One region of the Anaerobacillus sp. QJM3NY_17 genome, then DNA from elsewhere that is predicted to be linked to it. Evidence: riboswitches for the same ligand, from Rfam matches in the RefSeq annotation. Region 1 holds a riboswitch; the other holds the start of a gene.
The links. A riboswitch is a leader RNA that binds a small molecule or an ion and turns the genes downstream of it on or off. The one in region 1 is predicted to bind thiamine pyrophosphate.
Positions count from the first base shown of each region.

Region 2: linked by a shared signal. The riboswitch ahead of thiE (thiamine phosphate synthase) and the one ahead of tenA (thiaminase II) in region 1 are both predicted to bind thiamine pyrophosphate.

Region 1 covers NZ_CM149685.1:1,577,700-1,588,917, forward strand. Annotated here, with positions in the region: gene AC0VYV_RS08440 (carbohydrate ABC transporter permease) at 1-841, shown strand, start outside; gene AC0VYV_RS08445 (sugar ABC transporter permease) at 843-1,685, shown strand; gene AC0VYV_RS08450 (LacI family DNA-binding transcriptional regulator) at 1,914-2,954, shown strand; gene AC0VYV_RS08455 (BclA C-terminal domain-containing protein) at 3,122-3,652, shown strand; gene AC0VYV_RS08460 (DUF11 domain-containing protein) at 3,807-4,559, opposite strand; partial or broken gene AC0VYV_RS08465 (hypothetical protein) at 4,770-5,225, opposite strand; gene AC0VYV_RS08470 (SDR family oxidoreductase) at 5,389-6,258, opposite strand; gene AC0VYV_RS08475 (histidine kinase N-terminal domain-containing protein) at 6,402-7,565, shown strand; TPP riboswitch at 7,605-7,707, shown strand; gene tenA (thiaminase II) at 7,876-8,568, shown strand; gene AC0VYV_RS08485 (ECF transporter S component) at 8,565-9,143, shown strand; gene AC0VYV_RS08490 (ABC transporter ATP-binding protein) at 9,155-10,606, shown strand; gene AC0VYV_RS08495 (energy-coupling factor transporter transmembrane component T family protein) at 10,584-11,218, shown strand, end outside.
Region 2 covers NZ_CM149685.1:2,719,799-2,731,016, reverse strand. Annotated here, with positions in the region: gene AC0VYV_RS14340 (LTA synthase family protein) at 1-1,059, shown strand, start outside; gene AC0VYV_RS14335 (M14 family metallopeptidase) at 1,226-2,413, shown strand; TPP riboswitch at 2,469-2,585, shown strand; gene thiE (thiamine phosphate synthase) at 2,798-3,433, shown strand; gene thiS (sulfur carrier protein ThiS) at 3,430-3,627, shown strand; gene AC0VYV_RS14320 (thiazole synthase) at 3,632-4,396, shown strand; gene thiO (glycine oxidase ThiO) at 4,413-5,504, shown strand; gene thiD (bifunctional hydroxymethylpyrimidine kinase/phosphomethylpyrimidine kinase) at 5,521-6,333, shown strand; gene AC0VYV_RS14305 (ATP-binding cassette domain-containing protein) at 6,487-7,182, shown strand; gene AC0VYV_RS14300 (ABC transporter permease) at 7,186-7,959, shown strand; gene AC0VYV_RS14295 (MTH1187 family thiamine-binding protein) at 7,959-8,264, shown strand; gene AC0VYV_RS14290 (DUF2759 domain-containing protein) at 8,379-8,564, opposite strand; gene AC0VYV_RS14285 (hypothetical protein) at 8,712-9,191, opposite strand; gene AC0VYV_RS14280 (MBL fold metallo-hydrolase) at 9,265-9,906, shown strand; gene AC0VYV_RS14275 (SAM-dependent methyltransferase) at 9,931-11,004, shown strand; gene AC0VYV_RS14270 (DUF2626 domain-containing protein) at 11,027-11,218, opposite strand, start outside.

The sequences.
Region 1 (11,218 bases):
GTTTGTTATTTTACTTTCGTTTACAAACTACGATCTCTACCATTCTCCACCAGCTAACTTAGTAGATTGGATTGGGATTCAAAACTATATTGATATATTTAAGCTAGACATCTGGCGCGATACTTTCATTGATGTATTCTCATGGACAATCGTATGGACATTTGTTGCAACAACAGGACAAATTGCCATTGGTATTTTTCTAGCCGTTTTGATGAACCAGAAAGACCTTAAATTTAAAGGCATCTTTAGAACAATCTTTATCTTGCCTTGGGCCGTACCAGCTTTCGTATCAATCCTTGTGTTTGCGGGGATGTTTAATGAGACGTTTGGTGCGATAAATAACGACATCTTAGCAGCGTTCGGTATCGATGCGATACCATGGCTTACAGAGCCATTTTGGACAAAAGTTGCTTTAATTCTTATACAGTTCTGGCTTGGATTCCCGTTTATTTTCGCTATGGTAACGGGTGTGCTTCAATCGATTCCAGATGAATTATATGAAGCTGCCACAGTAGATGGTGCGAATATCTGGCAGAAGTTTAGAGGAATCACGCTTCCAATGGTTCTTTTTGCAATCGCGCCAATTTTAATCACACAATATACATTTAACTTTAATAACTTTAACGTTATTTACCTGTTTAACGGTGGTGGTCCTGCCGTATCAGGTCAAACAGCAGGCTCTACTGACATTTTGATTTCGTGGATCTATAAGCTCACGTTTACGTCTGCGCAATATGGCAAAGCTGCTGCTATTACCATGATTCTATCAGCCATTGTTATAGGTGTAGCACTATGGCAGTTTAGAAGAACGAAATCATTCCAAGAAGAGGATATGATGTAATATGAGTCCAAAAATGCAGAATACCTTACGTTTAACACTGTCCTACATTGCCATCGCTATTGCTTGTGTCATCATCTTGTATCCAGTTCTATGGATTGTGGGGTCTTCCTTTAATCCCGGTGACAGTCTATCTGGATCATCCATTATCCCGAAGGATGCAACATTGGAGCATTACAAATCGTTATTTAATACGGCTGAAAGTGATTACTTGCTTTGGTATTGGAACACATTGAAGATTTGTATCATCACAATGATTCTAGCCGTAGCGATGATCTCCTGTATGGCTTATGCCTTCTCACGCTACCGTTTCGTCGGTCGTAAAAATGGATTAATGACTTTCTTAATTCTTCAAATGATCCCGAACTTTGCCGCACTTATTGCGATCTATGTATTAGCTTATACAACGGGTTTGTTAGATACGCACTTTGCGCTGATTCTCGTTTATACAGGTGGTTTACTGCCAATGAATACCTGGCTTGCTAAAGGATACTTTGATACAATTCCAAAAGAGCTTGATGAGTCAGCTCGAATCGATGGAGCGGGTCACTTTCGTATCTTCTGGCAAATCATATTACCACTTGCAAAACCGATTCTTGCTGTTGTAGCATTATTTAGTTTCATTACACCGTTTACGGATTTTATTCTTGCTCAAGTTATTCTTCGTAGTGAGGATAAATATACGTTAGCGGTTGGTCTTTACAAAATGATTTCTGATCAGTTCGGTAATGAGTTTACAACGTTCGCTGCAGGATCAGTATTGATTGCGATCCCAATTTCAATTTTATTCTTATCGCTGCAACGTTACTTTATATCTGGACTTACTGCTGGTGGAACGAAAGGATAGAGCAAGACGTGAGAAAGAAGAGGAAGAGGAGAGCTACTCTTGCAGCTTCTTTCTCTTTTTTTATCCTAATTCTTCGTTTAGAGAACTTTAATAGGTAGGATTGTTTCTCTATAGTAGATGTCATTTTCAATAGAAATCGTTTAAAATGAATCATTAGATAGTTAAGATAGATCAATTACTTATCATATGAAATGAACAAGCGAAAGCTTTGTATAGGAGGAAATCCCAATGGCAGTAACGATTAAAGATGTAGCGAAGCTTGCCAATGTTGCGCCATCGACGGTATCACGTGTGATCGCAAATAATCCACGAATTAGTGAGCAAACGAAACGTCGTGTAAGAGAGGCGATGGAAGAGCTTGGCTACCATCCTAACTATAATGCAAGAAGTCTAGCGAACCGGAGTACACAAACGATTGGCCTTGTCATGCCTAGTTCAGCAGATAAAGTATTACAGAACCCATTCTTTCCAGAGGTTCTTCGGGGGATTAGTACGAAGGCTCATGAAAAAGAATATACCTTATATATGTCCACTGGGGCAACAGAAGAAGAAATGCTAGAAGGCGTAATGGGGATGGTTCACGGGCGTAGAGTGGACGGTATAGTAATGCTTTATTCAAGAATCGACGATAAAATCATGACGTTTTTACAGGAACAAAATTTTCCGTTTACCGTTATTGGGAAGCCGCTAGTGAATCCAGATTCAATCACTCATGTCGATAATGATAACTATAGCGCGGCAAAAGATGTAACCGAGCATTTTATCGGCAAAGGTCATGAACGGATCGCATTTGTTGGAGGGAATTTAGATCTAGTCGTAACCGTGGAGCGGTTACACGGTTATGAAAAAGCCCTACAGGAAGCGGAAATCCCACTCCAAGACGATTATGTTGTTCATGTGGAGTTTCTAAAAGAAGGCGGACAGGAAGCGGTAATGGCATTATTTTCGTTAGAAAATCCTCCAACCGCGCTTGTTGTTGCAGATGATCTTATGGCCCTTGGTATCATGAGCAAGCTAGATGAGATGGGTCTTTCTGTTCCTGAAGATGTTTCCGTCATTAGTTTCAATAATGTGATGCTCGCTGAATATGCTAGTCCGCCGCTTACTTCTGTTGATATTAATATTTTTCAACTAGGTTATCAGGCTGTGAACTGTTTGCTAGAGAAAATTAGTGATCCTGAGTCAGGAAACAAACGTGTTTGTGTACCACACCAGGTTGTGGAGCGCTGGACAGTTAGGACAATTAACCAGAATGAGAGTATGAAATAGCCACGAAGGTGGCTATTTATTTTGGAGATTTTTTGAGAAGGGTGTTAAAAGGTTGAATTTAAGTAATGAAAAAATAAAACTTTGAACAAGCAGTCACTTGCCGTTCCAATTTACATTACTCCAACGTTTACTATTAGTAAGTGAATTTATTTAAATGGGGTGAGAATATGGGATGTTCAGGATGTGGTGGAAGTTATGCAGGAGGTGCATTTCCTAGACAAGGAGCACAGGGAATTCCAGGGCCTCCAGGTCCAGAAGGTCCAGAAGGCCCAGTAGGACCAGAGGGACCGTCAGTGACTTCAACGTCCGGATTTGCCGCTAATACTTCGAATGCTAATATAAATACCGATATTTTAGGGACGGATTTAAGTTTGCCGGATTCACAAAGTTTGCCACTAACGATAACTGTCGATGGCACTAATACTTTCTTTACAGTCCAAGAAGATGGAAGATATCGTCTTTCGTATCATATTAATCCAGAAGCTGCTTCTATCATTAATTCTAGAATAGTCGTAAATGGAGTGGAGTTACCACAAACTGTTATTTCTCCGACGGTAGCATCTACTAAATTTAGCGCAGAAGCCATAGTTTCTTTATTAGCTGGAGATGTTATTTCACTGCAACTATTTGGAGTGGCTACCTTAATTATACTAGATTCTGGCGTAGGGGCTTCTCTAACAATTATGAGAGTAGAATAATCGACTATATTTAATAAGAAACTTGCTAGATCATATTATTTTTGGCTCAATGCAATTGGTCATCACAGATCATAAATTAGCCCAAAGGCGGTCAATAGCTAATAGAAAAAGGATCGCGTGATTAGCACGGGATCCTTTTTAATATAGGATTAAATTAACATACAGTAGATATGGCCTGGTTACTAGTAGCGATTTTCCCACAGCTAAACTCGACTTCGGCTACATTAAGAACAAAACAGTTACACCGTTTCACAACAATCTGGAAGAAAATTGTAACGGTATCACCAACATCAATATCATCGAGGTCAATACCATATTGGGGATTACTACCCGGATATTGCACACCATCAATATACAAACTGTTCTCAATAAATTGGGTGCAAGCTGGAAGGTAATCAGTAAAGATTACGTTAATAGCGGGAACAACGCCATTATTTGTAATGGTGATCGTATACGAAAGCACGTCACGATAGGTGGAAAATGGCTTATCAACGGTTTTCACGATATCTAAAATGGCATCCCCCTCATCAATTTGAACGCCTAGTGCATTTGGCATATAAGCATCACCTGATGACGTGAAGCGGAAAACAGCCGTGGATTGGTTGTTCGGTAATAGGCCAGACCCACTGACGTTTGTAATATCCCATCCCTGTCTTCCAGCAACAATATTCGTTAATGTAAAAGGATCCTGGTTCCGGTTACCAAATGTACCACTCGTATCAAGATTTCCCGAATCATCATTAATTTGAGAGCCAAAAAAGTTTCCTACTGGGTTATTTGGTCCTGAGAGAAGGGTTAATGTACCTGCATCAGGCCCAAAAAGAGCTTGATCTCCTCCTATATTTGCGTCCCCTTCTTGAGCTGAGATGAGTAAACGGGCATCTACAGTACCTGAGGGAGGCGTCATAAACCCTGAAATCCCGATATCAATTGCAGGATTTAAAGGGTTAATAACAATCCCATCCGCACCGACAAATAAATTCAAAGATCGGTTTGGTAATGTACTATTCGCATAAACAACGGCGAGTGTCCATCCTGCATGGTTCGTATCAGCTGTGGAAGCTTGAAGAGGATCGACTAGTCCTGGTACCCCGCCTACGGTGTATGTACCAGCGCCAGCTGCTTGAACGATTGATGTAACATCATTGGAGCGCATGTAAAATCCTCGAGTATTTCCTCCGATGGTAAATGTTGGCTCATTACTAGTAGTTGGGTCGGGACTAATTGTGAAATCAGTCCCGCTTGGGTTCGTGAACGTAACAGAATTATCAATATCAGATGTAATGTCTTCGTTTACTGAAAGATAATTTCCTCCCCAGATTAATTCAGCATATAAAACGGAGCTTCCAGCTGGTAATACTAGATTAGCCTCTGAGTTATTTAAAGTATAATCCAGAGTGGTTCCTGGTGGAAAAGTTGGCACTTGAAGTGATGTATCGGTTGTAATAAATGCTCCGATACTTCCTTGAGTTCCAGCCTGGTTAGCATTTAGTAACTGACTTAATCCTAAAGTATTTCCTGTAAATGTCATGGCTCCACACGTTCGGGTGGAGTATCGATTGGTAAAAGCCATAATGACAACCCCTATTGAACATACGTGTTCAAATATAGTCTAAAATTGTATTCACTATACTATATGAATACAGTAAAAAGACGTATAAACTCTTGTCCAATTGAATCTTAAAAATCATTTTTTTATAGAGTGAATAATATAAAAAAACCTCCCAAAGGAGGTTTTAAGATGTTAAAAACTGTCCACCATTTATATGAATCGTTTGACCGGTCATATAAGAAGATCCATCAGAACCAAGAAGGACGTACGCCGCAGCTAATTCTTCTGGCTGACCCGGTCTTCCCATTGGTGTATTCGTTCCAAAGTTTTTCACTTTTTCTGCTGAGAAGGTGGAAGGGATAAGCGGTGTCCAAATAGGACCAGGTGCAACGCTGTTGACACGAATACCTTTTCCAACGAGCGACTTTGCGAGACTCCTTGTGAACGTTGTGATTGCACCTTTTGTACTAGAGTAATCGATCAGCTGATCATTGCCTTCATATGCGGTTACAGAGGATGTGTTAATGATTGCACTTCCTTTTTTAAGATGGGGAAGAGCGGCTTTCGTTAGGTGAAACATGGCAAAAACGTTGGTTCGGAATGTTTTTTCGAGCTGTTCTGCACTAATTTCTTCTATTCCCTGTTGGGGGTGCTGTTCTGCTGCATTATTAATTAAAATATCGAGCTGTCCGAAATGATCAATCACCTGTTTAATCACATCGTAAGCAAAGCTTTTACTCCCAATGTCTCCCGGCAACAATAAACATTCGCTTCCGATCTCTTCGATTTTTTGTTTCGTATGTTCCGCATCTTCATGTTCGTCAAGATAAACAATGGCGATTTTTGCTCCTTCTTTTGCATAAGCAATCGCAACGGCTTCGCCTATCCCACTATCTCCTCCAGTGATGAGTGCGACTTTATTCGTTAATTTTCCTGATCCTTTATAATCTTGGTCATCCATTATGGGCTTTGGATCCATTTCTTGCTGAGATCCTGGCTGATGATTTTGATGTTGTGCTGGTTGTCCATCCGTCTGTCTAAAATCTGGTCGCATGGGATAACTCCTTTCAAATTATATATGTAAGGAATTGCCAATCGGGAGAATTTCTAAACCTAAAGTCTGAGAATATAATGATGACATTTGCATTACATGATAAAATGAAACAAACCTATAATGTAGTTTGTGAGGCGAGAGGTATGAATTTTGATTTAAGAGAATCTGAATTTGAAGAACGGTTTGCGTCGTTTTTGGAACAAAGTCAGCCCGAAATTGTAGAAAAGTGGCTGCTTGGCGCAAAAATTTCTCAAGAGGATCCTTATTATGAAGAAATCATTAAGAATGGGAAACGAACGGTTGAACTTATCTCTCGTTATATTCGCCTTCAGGATGAAAGTTGGATTATGACATTAACTAAGAAAATTGCCAATGAGCGAATTGAAGCAAATGTTAATATTGGAGAGTTTATTGCGAATATTAATTTTGGGAGATCGGTTGTGATCTCTGTCTTAAACGAATCATCATTTGATAGAGACGAACTTTCGAAAGGTCTTCAAATCATTAATAATTACTTTAATGCCTATTCGTATCATTCAGTAACGGAATACACGAAGGTGAAAGATAATATCATTCATGATAAAAATAAGTTTATACAGGAAATGCATAGTGATCGTTTAACCATTCTTGGTCAGCTAGGTGCGAGCTTTGCTCATGAATTTCGCAATCCTCTTACCTCCATTAAAGGATTTTTGAAATTATTAGAAGATGATAGTGATGCTAATAACTCGATCGAGAAACACTATTTCGAAATCCTCAATAGCGAAATGAAAAGTCTAGAAGAGAAGGTAAGTCAATTTCTTTTCTTATCAAAAATGCGTGGGAGCGACGATCGTCCTCTATCATTAAATTTAAGTGGATTATTAAGATATACCATTGAAATTCTTTATCCAAGACTACTAGAATCAAATATAGAAGTGGAAACAGCCATTACTCCAGACATTCCACTGTTCGGTGTAGAAGAACAAATTAAACAAGTCATTCTTAATATTATGATTAACTCGATTGAAGAGTTAAATGAAAATAAAATCGATCATCGAAAAATTGAGCTGAGAGCAAAAGAAAACCATGGACGGATTACGATTGAAATCTCCAATAATGGCCGGCAAATTTCATCGCATCTTGTTGAAAGTATCTTTCAACCGTTCATTAGTACAAAAAAACTCGGAACAGGTCTTGGATTGTCTGTTTGCAAGCAAATTATTGAAAAGCACGAAGGTGTGATTTCAGTGCGATCAAATCCAGAACAAACAACTTTTGTAATTGAACTTCCAGTAATGGTTGACAAAGGTGTGAAAGAAGAGTAGCTTAATAGTTATCAAACTAACATTCAAAAAAGCTTTTTATATATCCACTAGGGGAGTCATTTATATGACTGAGACAGGATGTCCTGGACCCTTTGAACCTGATCTGGTTAGCGCCAGCGGAGGAAAGTGGAGACGGATGCCACCGCAGCCGCTCCATTTTTGGAGCGGCTTTTATACGTTTTGATTTCCTAAACGTGTAGAAGTAAGGAATGCTTACAAGTATTTCTAAATCTCCAAAAATGACGGAACAACGGCATTCAAGCTCCTTTCCTCTTCATCAGTTGGATGAAAAGCGGAGAGGAGTTTTTTTATGTCATTTACTGAACAGTTAAGAGAGGAAGCAGCACCAATTTTTGAAGCGATTTTTAACCATCCATTTGTGAGAGGAATTGCGGAGGGAAAGTTAGAGAAGGAACAGCTTGTTCACTATGTAAAGCAGGACTTTGAATATTTGAATACATTTGTTCGAATCTATGGCATTGCGCTATCAAAATGTGAAAACCGAGAAGAGATGGCACTTTTCACTGAACAAATATCATTTGTACTCCATAGTGAGGTTCATCCTCATAATAATTTGTGTCGAGCTGCAGGCGTCACTTATGAAGAGCTGCAAGGCTATCCCCTCGCCCCGACGGCACATCATTATACGAGGCATATGCTTGACGCTGCTCATTCAGGTACGCTCGGAGAAATCGTTGCAGCCCTTCTGCCATGCCCATGGACATACCTGGAGATTGGTCAGCGTTTAATGGAAGAGGTTAATCCTAAAGAAGATCATCCTTTTTATGATTGGATTACGTTTTACGGAGAGAAGTCAATGGAACCAGTGACGGATCAACTAAGAAAAATCCTCGATCAGTGGGCTGAGACGGCACCTGAAAGAGAATTAAAGCGAATCAAGGACTATTTCATTCTTAGCTGTCAGTTGGAATATGGTTTCTGGGAAATGGCTTATCAAGTAGAAGAGTGGCCTGTCTCCCTCCAAAAAGGTGAGCGAGTATGAAACGACTAAAGCTTTCGGACATTTTGATTACGATCGTGATTGCCCTTGTTTTTGGGATTATTTATAAACTGTGGGGACCGGTCTATAACATCTTTAAACCATTTGGTCTCCATATTGGTGATGTGATTTACGGGATGTGGTTTATTGCGGGTACAGTAGCAGTGCTTCTTCTTCGTAAGCCCGGTGTGGCACTACTTGCAGAAACGGCTGCAGCTTCTGGTGAATTTCTTGTTGGTTCTGAATATGGATTATCTGTTCTTCTATATGGAATTGTTCAAGGATTAGGAACGGAATTAATGTTTGCCTTATTTGGCTATAAACGATACACCGCATTTGTTGCGGCGCTTGGAGGGATTGCTGCTGCAGTAGGTTCCATTGTCATGGATGCTGCCTATGGGTATGTGATGGATCTTGCTCTATGGAATTTACTTCTTCTCATTGGTGCTAGGTTAATAGGTGGTTTTCTATTAGCTGGACTACTTGCTTATTTCCTTGTAGAGGCTCTAGAGAAAACGGGTGTTACTAGCTTAGTTAGACCAGCAAGTGATGAGGATTATAAGGCGTTAGATCAGTAAGGAGTGGTTATATGAAAGTAGGTGTATCAAACCTTCGTGTAAAATATGCGGGAGCGGACACACTGCTATTTAATCGGTTATCTCTTGAGATTGCAGAAGGGGAAAAGGTCTTATTTCTTGGTCCGAGCGGTTGTGGTAAATCAACTCTTCTTCAGATATTATCTGGTTTAATTCCAAATGCCGTTCCAGTGCCTATGAAGGCAGACGCCAAAAGTATACCAGCATCTTCAGGCGTTGTATTTCAAGATCCTGATTCTCAGTTTTGCATGCCATATGTGGATGAAGAGATGGCATTCGTATTGGAAAATCGTGCTGTCCCGCAACCTGAAATGGAAGGGTTAATTCGTCATTATCTTGAAAAGGTAGGTCTTTCCTTTAAGGATCCGCATATTGAGATTAGTTCACTTTCACAAGGGATGAAACAGCGACTAGCCATTGCCTCCATGCTTGCACTTGAGCCAGATGTAATCTTTTTGGATGAACCGACCGCGTTACTTGATCCTGCAGGTACCTCTGACGTATGGAAAACAATTAAACAACTTAATGCTACACAAACAATGATTATCGTTGAGCATAAGATTGATGAAGTAATTGATTTTGTTGATCGCATCGTCCTTTTTGATTCAGAGGGAAGGATTATTGCAGATGCTGACCCACAAAGTGTCTTCTCCTTTTATAAACATAAGATGAAGGAATATGGGATCTGGTATCCGGGCGTATGGGAAGAACATACAAATGAAAAAAAACTTCCTGCACCGTATGTTAAAGGGGAAGAAATTCTTGAGATTAAACAGTTAAAAGGGTATCGAGGCAAAATCCCAAAAATTGAAGTGCATAATGGATCAGCTCATGAAGGAGAATGGATTGTGGTTACCGGAAAGAATGGAGCAGGTAAAAGCTCCTTTCTTTTAAGTTTAATGAACGTGATGAAAACGACTGGGAAAAAGAGAGTAAAGAATCAGGAATTAAAATCGATCAAAGCTTCCCGTGAGCAGCTAGCTTTTGTTTTTCAAAATCCAGAATTTCAATTTGTCACGAATTCTGTCTATGATGAACTTGCTTATTCCCTTGAAATGATGGAAGACGCGGAAGTAGATCAAAAAGTAGGGCAGTGGCTTGAAGCATATGATCTTAAGCAAGTGCGAACTCTTCATCCGTACCAGCTTTCTACGGGTCAAAAAAGAAGGTTAAGCGTAGGAACGGCCATGTTTGGTACTCAACCGATCCTTTTGTTAGACGAACCAACATTTGGTCAGGATGCAAGTAATACGTTTAAGTTGCTAGCTTTATTTGAACAGTTAAGGTCAAAGGGAATGCTCATTATCATGGTGACGCATGATGAGAAGATTGTTCAAAATTATGGGACGAGAGAGTGGATCATTGAAGAGGGTAAGCTAACCGCTGATCGAGATCTTCTGAGAAGGGAAGAGAGGGAGCATCATGCAGTGGACTCTACAATATAAAGAAACATGGCTTCATCGTTTAAATCCTGCTTTAAAATTGGTGTTCATTTTAGCATTATTTATCCTTCTTTTGTTCGTTCACAATCCAAATTTGATTAGCAATGTAACAGTGGTTCCGCTCATTCTTGTCTTGTTTGCAACAGGACATCAGAAGAAAATACTAGCGATCTTAATGATTCCATTTTTGTTATTATTTTTCTCTAGTGCTTCTAGTATGATGTTCTTTGGTCAAGGGACAACAACTTGGTGGAAGTGGGGAATCGTTCATATTACAGAAGAGAGCTTCTTCCGAGGTCTTCACATCGGGTTTCGAGCTTTAAATTTCGCCTTGCTCGGACTTCTATTCGCTTTGACAACGAGGCCAGTATTTCTCTTCTATTCCCTCGTTCAACAGCTTAAAGTACCGCCTCGGTTTGCCTATAGCTTTATGGCGGCTGTTCGTATTCTTCCTGTTATGATGGAGGAATTCCAACAGTTAAGAGCCGCATTACTTATTAGAGGTATAAAAAAGAAAAAAGGGTTCGCTCGAATCATGCAGTCTGTGACACTTTATGCGGTGCCATTGCTTTCTCAAAGTATTCGTAGAGCTCATCGCATTGCAGTTGCCATGGA
Region 2 (11,218 bases), 1.1 Mb from region 1:
CTTATAGATGAAAGTTATTATTTCCCGAATTTCTATCATCAAACAGCTCAGGGTAAAACTTCTGACTCCGAATTTATTCTTGAGAATTCATTATATGGACTCCCAAGTGGAGCTGTATTCTTTACCCATTCAGGTAACGAATACAATGCATCTCCAGAAATATTAAGTGAGGATGGATACTATAATGCTGTCTTCCACGCGAATAACAAAAGCTTCTGGAACCGTGACGTTATGTATGACTCCCTTAAATACGATAAGTTCTATGACATTAACGATTTTACAGTAACGCCTGATAATTCAATCGGATGGGGATTGAAAGATGAATATTTCTTTGATCAATCCATTAAATATTTAGAAACGCTACCGGAACCTTACTATGCTAAATACATTACATTAACGAACCACTTTCCTTTTACACTTGAATCAGAGGATGAATATATTCCAGAGTGGACTTCAGATGATGGAACTGTTAACAGATTTTTCACTACAGTTCGATATCAGGATGAAGCTCTAAAGAAATTCTTTGAGCGCATGAAAGAAGAAGGACTTTATGAAGATTCCATCTTCGTCATGTACGGTGATCACTATGGAATTTCTGAGAACCATAACAAAGCTATGGGAGAATTCTTAGGCAAAGAAATTACACCATTTGAATCCACGGAACTTCAAAAAGTTCCACTCGTTGTTCATATTCCTGGCCAAGAAGGGGAAGTGATGGACCAGGTCGGTGGTCAAATTGATTTGAAGCCGACGATCATGCACCTGCTTGGTATTGATACGAAGGATATGATTAAATTTGGTAACGATCTTTTTGCAAAAGAACAGGATAATTTCACTATCCTTCGCGATGGAAGCTTCATTACTGAAAATAATCTATACACTAAAAATGTCTGTTATGACAAAGAAACAGGAGAAGAAACGGATAAATCAGCCTGTGAACCATACATGGAGAAGGCAAAAACTGATCTTGCCTACTCAGATAAAATCGTTTATGGAGACCTTCTACGTTTCTTAGGCAAGCATGATGAGCAACAAGAGGATACAGAAATAGAAAAATAGCATGAAAGATGCAAACCCCACCTTGGATGTTAGGTGGGGTTATTGTATTGTAATGAATTTTTTCTGAGGCGAGCAATAAGGCTAATATGTCCTAATTATGTAGCATATGCATCACTCATTATTTCATATCATTGTAAGAAGGATATGAAATGTGGGAGGGTATGACATGAAAATTAGGGTGAAGAGTGGGGATAGCCTTTGGAAATATAGCCGAGTGTTTCAAATTCCACTTCGATTAATATTAGATAGTAATAATCTTGAGAATCCTGATCAACTTATAGTCGGAGAACAAATTCAGATCCCTGGGTTTGTCACGAAAAGTTATACCATTAAGCCAGGAGATACATTATGGAAAATAGCAGGATGGTACGGAACACCCCTAGATGGTGTTCTTTTGCTAAACGATTCGAATCCTTTTTCGTTACAACCAGGAGAAAAAGTGAATATACCGATTCGTGTAACGTGGTCACTCATTAACCCAAATCAAAATTACGATTATCAAACCCTTGTTAATGATATTCGAAAAATACTTGCTGTTTATCCATTTATTAAACGATCAATCATTGGCGAATCTGTCATGGAAAAGCCAATCCCAGAACTAGTAGTGGGAACAGGAAAGAAAAAAGTTCATATGAATGGAGCATTTCATGCTAATGAATGGTTAACCTCAACTCTCATTATGAAATTTGTAGATGATTATTCTCGTGAATTGACGAATAGTCAGAGATTGAGCGGTGTTTACCTCCCATCTCTATATGAATCGACTTCTCTCTCTCTTGTACCCATGGTAAACCCAGATGGCGTTGATCTTGTCATTAATGGATTACCTGAAGAAGAACCTTATCGCTCATTAGCGGATCAAATTAATAATGGAAGTGAACAATTTAACAGATGGAAGGCGAACATTAGGGGAGTTGATTTAAACAATCAGTATCCTGCTAAATGGGAAATAGAAGCTGAACGAAAACCAACAAAACCTTCTCCAAGAAATTACCCGGGAAAAGCACCGCTTACAGAGCCAGAAGCAATAGCGATCGCAGACCTGACGAGAAGAAAGGAATTTGATCGTGCGCTAGCATTTCATTCTCAAGGTGAAGTGATCTTTTGGGGTTTCGAAGGACTTGAACCTCCTGAGTCAGAAATCTTAGTGAGAGAATTTTCGCGACTGAGCGGTTATCGAGCAGTTCGCTATGTTGATAGTTTCGCTGGATACAAGGATTGGTTTATTCAAGACTTTAGAAGACCGGGTTTTACCGTAGAAATTGGAAAAGGGGAAAGTCCTTTGCCTACTTCTGATTTCAACACTATTTACCAAGATACGTTAGGGATTTTCCTTTCTTCTCTGTATATGTAGGTTAGTGGCTTGTTTTTTAATCACTTCTTTGTCATAATAAACTTAATTTCATAATTCCAAAGACTAGGGGTGCCTTCATGTAAGGGAAGGCTGAGAAAAAGAAACCGTCATTTCTTTTACCCTTGAACCTGATCTGGTTGATACCAGCGTAGGGAAGTCGGTAGCAGTATTGATTACGTATTACTACCCCCATTCCTTACGCGGAATGGGGTTTTTTAGTGTGTTTTATGTTAATCGTTTTTAAGCGTTTACGGTGGTAGCTTATACTCTTGATTCTCGATTTTTAGCTCGAAGCGATTGGTTATCACAGAGCGTAATTGAGCCGAAAATCAACAAAGCTCATTAACATAGGCTTAAGGTTAAAAGTATTAGAGGAGGTAAATAATGAAGGATTTTAAATTATACGTCATTACAGGGGAAGAATTCCACCCTGATCGAGACCTAGTTGAGGTAATGGAGCAAGCGATACAAGGTGGTGCTGATATTATTCAATTGCGTGATAAGACGAATTCTAAAAAGGTTGTACTAGCAAAAGCTTTGAGATTAAAGGAGCTAACACAAAAATATGAAGTTCCCTTTATTGTGAATGATCACATTGATATTGCGCTAGCCGTTGATGCTGATGGCATTCATCTCGGTCAGGATGATTTACCTTTAGAGGTAGCAAGGAAGATTGTTGGACCTAATAAGATCATCGGTATCTCCACACATCGAATCGAAGAAGCGCGTGAAGCAGAGCAGCGTGGTGCTGATTACATCGGGGCTGGGCCAGTCTTTCCTACAAATAGCAAAAGCGATGTTGTTGATCCAGTAACAACTGACTATCTCAAAGAAGTTGCAGCAGAAATATCTATTCCGTTTGTAGCCATCGGCGGCATCAAATTGCATAATGTTTCGGACGTCCTCCATTCAGGTGCTTCTAGAGTATGTGTCATTAGTGAAGTAGTTGGTAGTGCCGATATTAAAGGCACGTGCGAAGCATTTATTCAATCCATTCAAAAAGAGGTGATTCCCAAGTGACATTACTAGTTAATGGAGAGCAGCATGATTTAGAAGTGGCAACATTGAAAGAAGTTGTTACTCATTTTGGCTTGCAAGAAGGGTTGGTTGTCACTGAAGTTAATGGAACAATTATTGATCGCTCGGAATGGATCGATACAGAAGTAAAAGAAGGAATGAAAATCGAACTTGTCCACTTTGTAGGAGGGGGTTGACCGAATGAATGATAAATTAACAATAGCCGGTAAAGAACTTTCTTCACGATTGTTTCTTGGCACGGGAAGATATCCAAATCCATATGTTCAAAATAAAGCAATTGAAGCTTCTGAAGCAGAAGTTCTCACATTTGCTATTCGAAGAGTGAATCTTACTGCACCAAATGAAGATGCGATTTTACAGCACATCGAGAATCAATCATTTCACTATTTGCCCAATACTTCCGGAGCTACGACTGCTGAAGAAGCCATTCGCATCGCTCGTTTAGCAAAAGCATCTGGCTTAAGTGATTGGATAAAAATCGAAGTTAGTCGTGATGAAAAAATGCTAATCCCTGATCCGGTGGAAACTTTGAAAGCTACAGAGGTTCTTGCTAAAGAAGGTTTTGTTGTTTTACCGTATACTTCTGATGATCCAGCACTTTGCTATCGACTACAAGAAGCAGGTGCAGCGGCTGTCATGCCAGGTGGATCTCCTATTGGAACTGGTCTCGGCATCTTAAATCCATACAATATTGAACTAATTACAGAACAACTGAAGGTACCCGTCATAGTCGATGCGGGTCTTGGACATGCATCTGATGTAACACAAGCGATGGAGCTTGGGGCAGATGGAGTCCTCCTTAATACAGCCATAGCGAAAGCGAGAAACCCTGTTATGATGGCTGAGTCAGTTAAGTTGGCTATTAGAGCAGGAAGATTGTCTTACGTTGCAGGAAGAATTCCTAAAAAGAAGTACGCCACTGCAAGTAGTCCAGTACGAAATTAATAGAAGGAGGGCGATCATGGCTAACATTACGATTGTAGGAGGCGGAGTGATTGGTCTCTCCATTGCCTATGAATGCCGTACGAGGGGACATGAAACGACTGTAGTAGAAGCTCATAAGTGTGGGGGGCAAGCTTCAGGTGCAGCTGCAGGCATGCTTGCGCCTTATTCGGAAATTGAAGAAGATCCAGATGATTTTTTCAGGCTTTGCCAACATAGTTTAAAGCTTTTCCCGAAATGGCAGGAAGAAATCAAACAGAATTCAGATGTTGATTTTGAATATAGCGAGAGCGGCAGTCTTTATTGTATCTTTCATGAGGCTGATCGGCTGTCTCTTGAGACAAAGCAGGCCTGGCAACGTAAGTTTAACGTCGAATCTACAATATTAAATGCTGACGAAGTAAGAGAGAAAGAGCCAGGCCTTTCTCAAGATGTTGTTGCAGCATTATGGTGTCCAGAAGAGTCACATATTTATGCTCCTGGCTACGTCTCAGCGCTTTTAGATGCTTGTCGCAAGTTAGGTGTTCGGGTGATAGAGAATGCGGGAGAGGCGACGTTTGAAGAGAATAACGTTGTGGTAAAAGGTCAACGGATCGAAAGCGATCGAGTTGTTCTTGCTGCAGGAGCATGGTCTATGTACTGGGAGGAAGCACTTGGTTTGACGTTGCCCATTTATCCAATACGAGGACAAATTTGCGCATATGAAGCCCCATCTCTCAATCACATTATTTTTACAAGTCAAGGCTATCTTGTAGCGAAAGCAAATGGATCAGTTGTTGCTGGTGCTTCGGAGGACATCGCTGGTTTTGATACATCTGTTACAGAACATGGTGTAGGAAGACTTGAGAAATGGAGTAAGCAAGTGATGCCTGCCTTACAGCAGAAAAATCCATTTCATAAGTGGGCGGGGTTAAGACCTGCTACTCAAGATGGCTTTCCTATTATCGGAAAGCTAGATCATAAACCTAAGGTTATTTTAGCCACTGGTCATTATCGGAACGGAATCTTACTTAGTCCTGTTACAGCAAAAATTGTAGCAAATGAAATCGATGGAAGTGTTAGTGAAATAGGGCTCGGTCAATTTCGACCTGATCGTTTCCAGGTTATATAATGAAGGAGTGAGTTTTATGCGTAAAGCACTTACGATAGCTGGATCTGATAGTGGAGGAGGAGCTGGTATTCAGGCCGATTTAAAAACATTTCAAGAGCGTGAAGTGTTTGGGATGAGTGCCATAACGGCACTTACAGCTCAAAATACTCTAGGGGTTCACAATGTTTATCCCCAATCTATAGAAGCGGTTCAATCTCAGTTAGATGCTGTGCTATCGGATATTGGAACAGATGCTGTGAAAACTGGTATGCTTTTCTCTAGTGATATTATTTTGGGCGTTGCTAAGAAGATAAGAGAATACCAGGTGCCAAACCTTGTGATTGATCCTGTTATGATTGCAAAGGGAGGAGCATCACTCCTTCAAAAAGAGGCGATTCGTGCCATGAAGGAAGAACTCATTCCTCTTGGTACTATTATTACACCAAATATTCCTGAAGCTTCGGAGTTATTAGGTGGCGACTCAATTACTTCAGTTCGAGAAATGGAAGAAGCTGCAGCAGCATTACAGGACTTTGGTGCAAAGGCTGTCCTTGTTAAAGGCGGACATATGGATGGAGAAACTTCTATAGATGTTTTGTATGCGAACCAACGTTTTTATCACTATGAGTCTAAACGAATTGATACAAAACATACTCATGGAACGGGATGTACCTTCTCTGCTTGCATCGCTGCAGAGCTTGCGAAAGGACGAACAATACAAGAGGCGGTCTCAACTGCAAAAGAATTTATTACAGCAGCCATTGCGAATTCTCTTTCTATAGGTAATGGAATTGGACCTACGAACCACTCTGCGCATAGGCAAAAGCTAATAAGTGGAATGAAACAATAGCTCTGCACTGCGCAGAGTTTTTTATTTGGGGTTGTCTTTTAGGATGAGAAGGTCGAAAATACATAAGCTATACACGAAAGGCACTTTCGTATCATAGGTCATCAATGCATGATAGAATAATGGTGTTAATTTACAGTAAGGAAAGGTCGTCTCATGAATAAAATAATTGAAGTGAAAAATGTGAATAATGAACGTGTGTCAGATATTCATTTTGATATGCTAGAAGGATCATTAACAACGATCATCGGCCCTTCAGGCGCTGGAAAAAGTAGCTTATTGATGTTGCTGAACCGATTAGAGGATCCTGATAGAGGTGAAATTCTCTTTAAAGGAAAGAAGCTAGATGAATTTTCAATCAATAAGCTACGTCGAAATATTGGGATGGTCTTTCAACAGGCTCACCTATTTAATGGAACAATTGAAGATAATTTAAAGTTTGGACCGCTTCTAGAAAAGAAATGGAATGAAAAAATGGGCATTCAACTATTAGAGAAAGTTCAATTACCTCGCGATTTTTTAACAAAAGATGTGGAAAATTTATCTGGTGGTGAAGAGCAAAGAGTGGCATTTGCGAGAACGCTTGCTAATAATCCTGAGGTGTTGTTATTAGACGAGGTGACTAGTGCGCTTGATATGCGTACAGTTGATTGGATGGAAGAATTGTTACATACACTTGTGAATGAAGAAGGGAAAACGATTCTAATGATTACACATGATCTAAAGCAGGCGAAGAGGCTTGGTTCATATACTCTCTTTATGAATGAAGGGAAGATTGAAGAACAAGGAGAAACGAAAAAATTGTTTCAATCGCCTAAATCAGATGCTTTAAAGCACTTTTTGGAAGGATAACCAATGACTGAAATATCAAGTCTATCTTTATTAACGATGATTCTCTTTGTCATGATCCCCGTGTCTCTTTCTTATTTATTTTCACTAGGAATTGGCAAATCCGCGATTTGGTCTTCCTTACGTGGGGTAGTTCAATTATTTTTTATAGGCTACATTCTTACTTTTTTGTTTTCAATGCGTGATTGGCAGGGAATAGGTCTTTGGGTAGCGGTTATGCTGGTCATTGCTTCTCTACAAGCTGCCAAAAGAGGAAAGGGTATACCCTATGCCTTTCTGCTATCTCTTTGTTCTCTCATATTGATTGAAGTGTTTGTTCTCTCACTATGGATTATTTTTGATATCATTCCATTTAAATCAGAACAAGTCATTCCAATGAGTGGAATGATTATTGGTAATAGTATGGTTGCAACAGGTCTAGCATTCGAGAGAATGAAAAATGAGTTTCATGATAGCAAAGGGAAAATTCTTGCAGCGTTGTCACTTGGGGCAAATTCGTCACAAGCTTCTCAAATGATCATAAGGAAAACAATTCGTGCGGCTATGATCCCTAACGTAGATGGATTAAAAACGATTGGTCTTGTACAATTGCCCGGTATGATGACAGGACTTATTCTAGGTGGCGCTTCGCCCATTGAAGCTATACGATATCAAATTGTAATATCGATAAGCATCTTCTCATCCGTTTCCATATGTGCGATGATTATATCGTTAGTTACATACCGCTTTTTCTATAATCGAAAGATGCAGTTATTAGAAGTCAAAGGAGGAAATAAATAATGGCAATTGTAGACGTTACGGTTATTCCGATTGGTACAGAAACTCCTAGTGTCAGCAAATATGTAGCTGAGGTACAGAAGATTCTTGAATCTTATTCAGATCGAGTTACTTATAGGTTAACACCAATGAGCACTCTTATTGAAGGGGAAATAGCAGATCTTCTCGAGGTGGTCCATGCCATACATGAGGCACCTTTTCAAGCGGGGATAGAGCGTGTCGCTACTAACCTTCGTATAGATGATCGTCGTGATAAAAAGGTTAAGATGGATGATAAACTTGATTCGGTAAACAGGCACTTAGAATAAGTGCCTGTCATCATTTAGTTGATTACTGGTTGTTTTGCTATGCTGTGACAGATTCATAAAATTATTCTTTTCATTTTTCTTCGAAATAAAAAAACAGCCTAAATGGCTGTTTTTTTAGTGGCCTCCGCCGCCCCCAGATCCGAAAAGTATATCGATCATTGTGGCAACGGTAAAGGCGCCGAATACAAGCACTGTTAATCCTGCAAAGGCAAGGCCCATAAAGTTCTTTTCACGAAGAGAACGGAATACGCCCCATACGCAAAATAACGTAACGATTGCAAAAATAATTGCTAACCCCATTTGGAATACCTCCCTATCCATGCACTCTTTATCAGTATACCCGTAAAATAGCTGTTGCATGGTTAAATCATAAATTTTTCTAACTTGCGTGGTATGTACGATAAGTCCTTTCTTATTTTAACCGTTTTCTTTTCGTTTGTCGAGGTGTTATTCATCCAAAAATGTAAGTTCAATGTTATAAGCTCGAGCAATACCCTCCATTAGTTCAATGGACATATGATCAACAAAAAAGAGTTCACCCTCTTTGCAAATCAAATGCTCTTCCATTTGAAGAATCGCCATTTCGATTTGCGGCTGCTCTCCGTTCCTTATAGTAAAGCAGGAGACCATCTTTTTATAAAGAAAATACTCATTGTTTTGAGAAACAAACCCATAATCTGAAAAAGAGGGAGTTATTTCTGTGTTTGGAGAAAGGTATAGAAGTGGGTAGAAGTCTTGAAATATATTTTTGGAAATGTAGTATTCCTGAAGAGCAACAGCTTCTTCACGATCATTTAGAATAACGAGCTGTTTATCTCGATCAAACACTTTTGCAAGTTCGGCTGTCTTTTTCACTATCTGGGCCATGAAGCCAGGTAGTTTATTATTTGGGGGATTCATTTCTACGCCATACATGTTTTTCAACATAAACATCTCCTTTTGTACAACCTTTTGTATAGTGTAGAATAAGAAACATAATCTTTCAATGGAGGCGATGACAATGGAATGGAAACAAATGGCTGTTGGGCCGGTGCAAGCAAACGCAGGATTCTTATGGAATGAGCAAAATGAGGCTCTTATCATTGATCCGGGAGCTGAAGGTGGTCGAATCAAAAGGAAAGTGGAAAAGCTAGAACTAAAACCAATCGCTATTCTTTTAACTCATGCTCATTTCGATCATATTGGAGCGGTGGATCTGATAAGAGAAACGTATCAAATCCCAGTTTACTTACATATTTATGAGGAAAAATGGCTTTCAGATGCTTCTTTAAATGGCTCTAAGCTGTTTCCGGTAGTTGATAATATTGAAGGTAAGCCGGCTGATCATTTAATTGAAAGTGAAGGGAAAATGACAATCGGACCGTTTCAATTTGAGGTATTTGAAACGCCAGGACATTCACCTGGTAGCGTCTCATTTTATTTTAAAGACGTTAATCTAGTCTTTTCAGGTGATGCCCTTTTTGCAGGTAGCGTAGGAAGAACTGATCTTCCTGGTGGAAATCAAAAGCAGCTGCTGAACAGTATACATAACCGCCTTCTAGTATTACCAGAAGAAACGATTGTAGCCTCTGGTCATGGACCGTCTACGACAATAGAAGTGGAGATGGCAGAGAATCCGTTTCTAAATGGATTTTCTTTATAAATGACGTCTTTAAGGGATGAAATCATGAAGGAGATCGAGCGTAGTCCTGGAGGCGCTATATCGTTCGAGAAATTTATGAAGCTGTCTCTTTATCATGAGCGGTATGGCTATTACCAGGTAAATCAACCTAAAACAGGTCGAAACGGTGATTTCTATACATCTACAAGTGTTCATGATATTTTTCCTAGAGTTATGGCTCGGGTTCTGATTGCCGATATTCACAAGCATAATCTTGAACCTTTCATTGTTGATGCAGGGTCTGGTGATGGGAACTTCATTGCCTCCTTTCTTGATGAAGTGAAACAAAAAGACCAGGCACTTTTTCATCAACTAACTTATTGTGTGATAGAAGCAAGTCAATACCATCGTCGTCTAATTAAAGAAAAGGTGCACGAGCTTAACGTGAGAATGTATGCTTCACTTTCTGAAATAAAGAATGACGTACCTATATTAAACGGTATTCTTTTATCCAATGAACTGTTAGATGCTTTTCCTGTTCGGGTTGTAGAGAAATTTCAAAATCAATTGTGGGAAGTATGTGTGGGAATAGATCATCGTGGTTCTTTTAGGGAGATCTACAAACCTTGTACAGATGCAAAGCTAATCAAATGGTTAAATCATCATGACGTTGTTCTTGCGGAAAATCAACGCTTTGAAGTACCCTTGATCATGAGCGATTGGCTTTATAAGACTGGTGAATGGATTTCCGAGGGGAAAGTTTATACAATTGACTACGGCTACACGAACGAGGAATGGCAACATCCTGCAAGGAAAAGGGGGAGTCTGCGCGGGTACAGGAAACACCAATTAATGGAAGATGTTCTTCAGTATCCAGGGGAAATGGATTTAACCACCCATGTTTCTATTGATGCAATTGAAAAGATTGGAATAGAAAATGGACTAGAATGGCTTGAGTGCTTGCCGCAGGGACAGTTTCTTTTGAAGCATGATCTATTAAGCTTTATTAAGCAAGTCAATCCAGATAAACCGTTTTCTAATGAACAAAAACAAAATCGAGCAATTAGATGGTTAGCAGAATCAAATCAGTTTCTTGTCATGATTCAAGAAAAGCGCCAAAGAAAAAAAGACGATGCATGAGCATCGTCTTTTTTCGTTCGAATTAATGTCCGCCTGATCCAGGCGTCATCATGAACACTGACCAGTATGAAAAACCGACCATAAATAAAGTTAAGTATACACCAAAAATATACAGATAAGTACGTTCTGTTAAGTTTAAATAACTTAACGCTAAAAACATGCCGGCCTGGCCAAGGAACAGCAATCCCAATACTGGCATCTCACCAACAAAGCC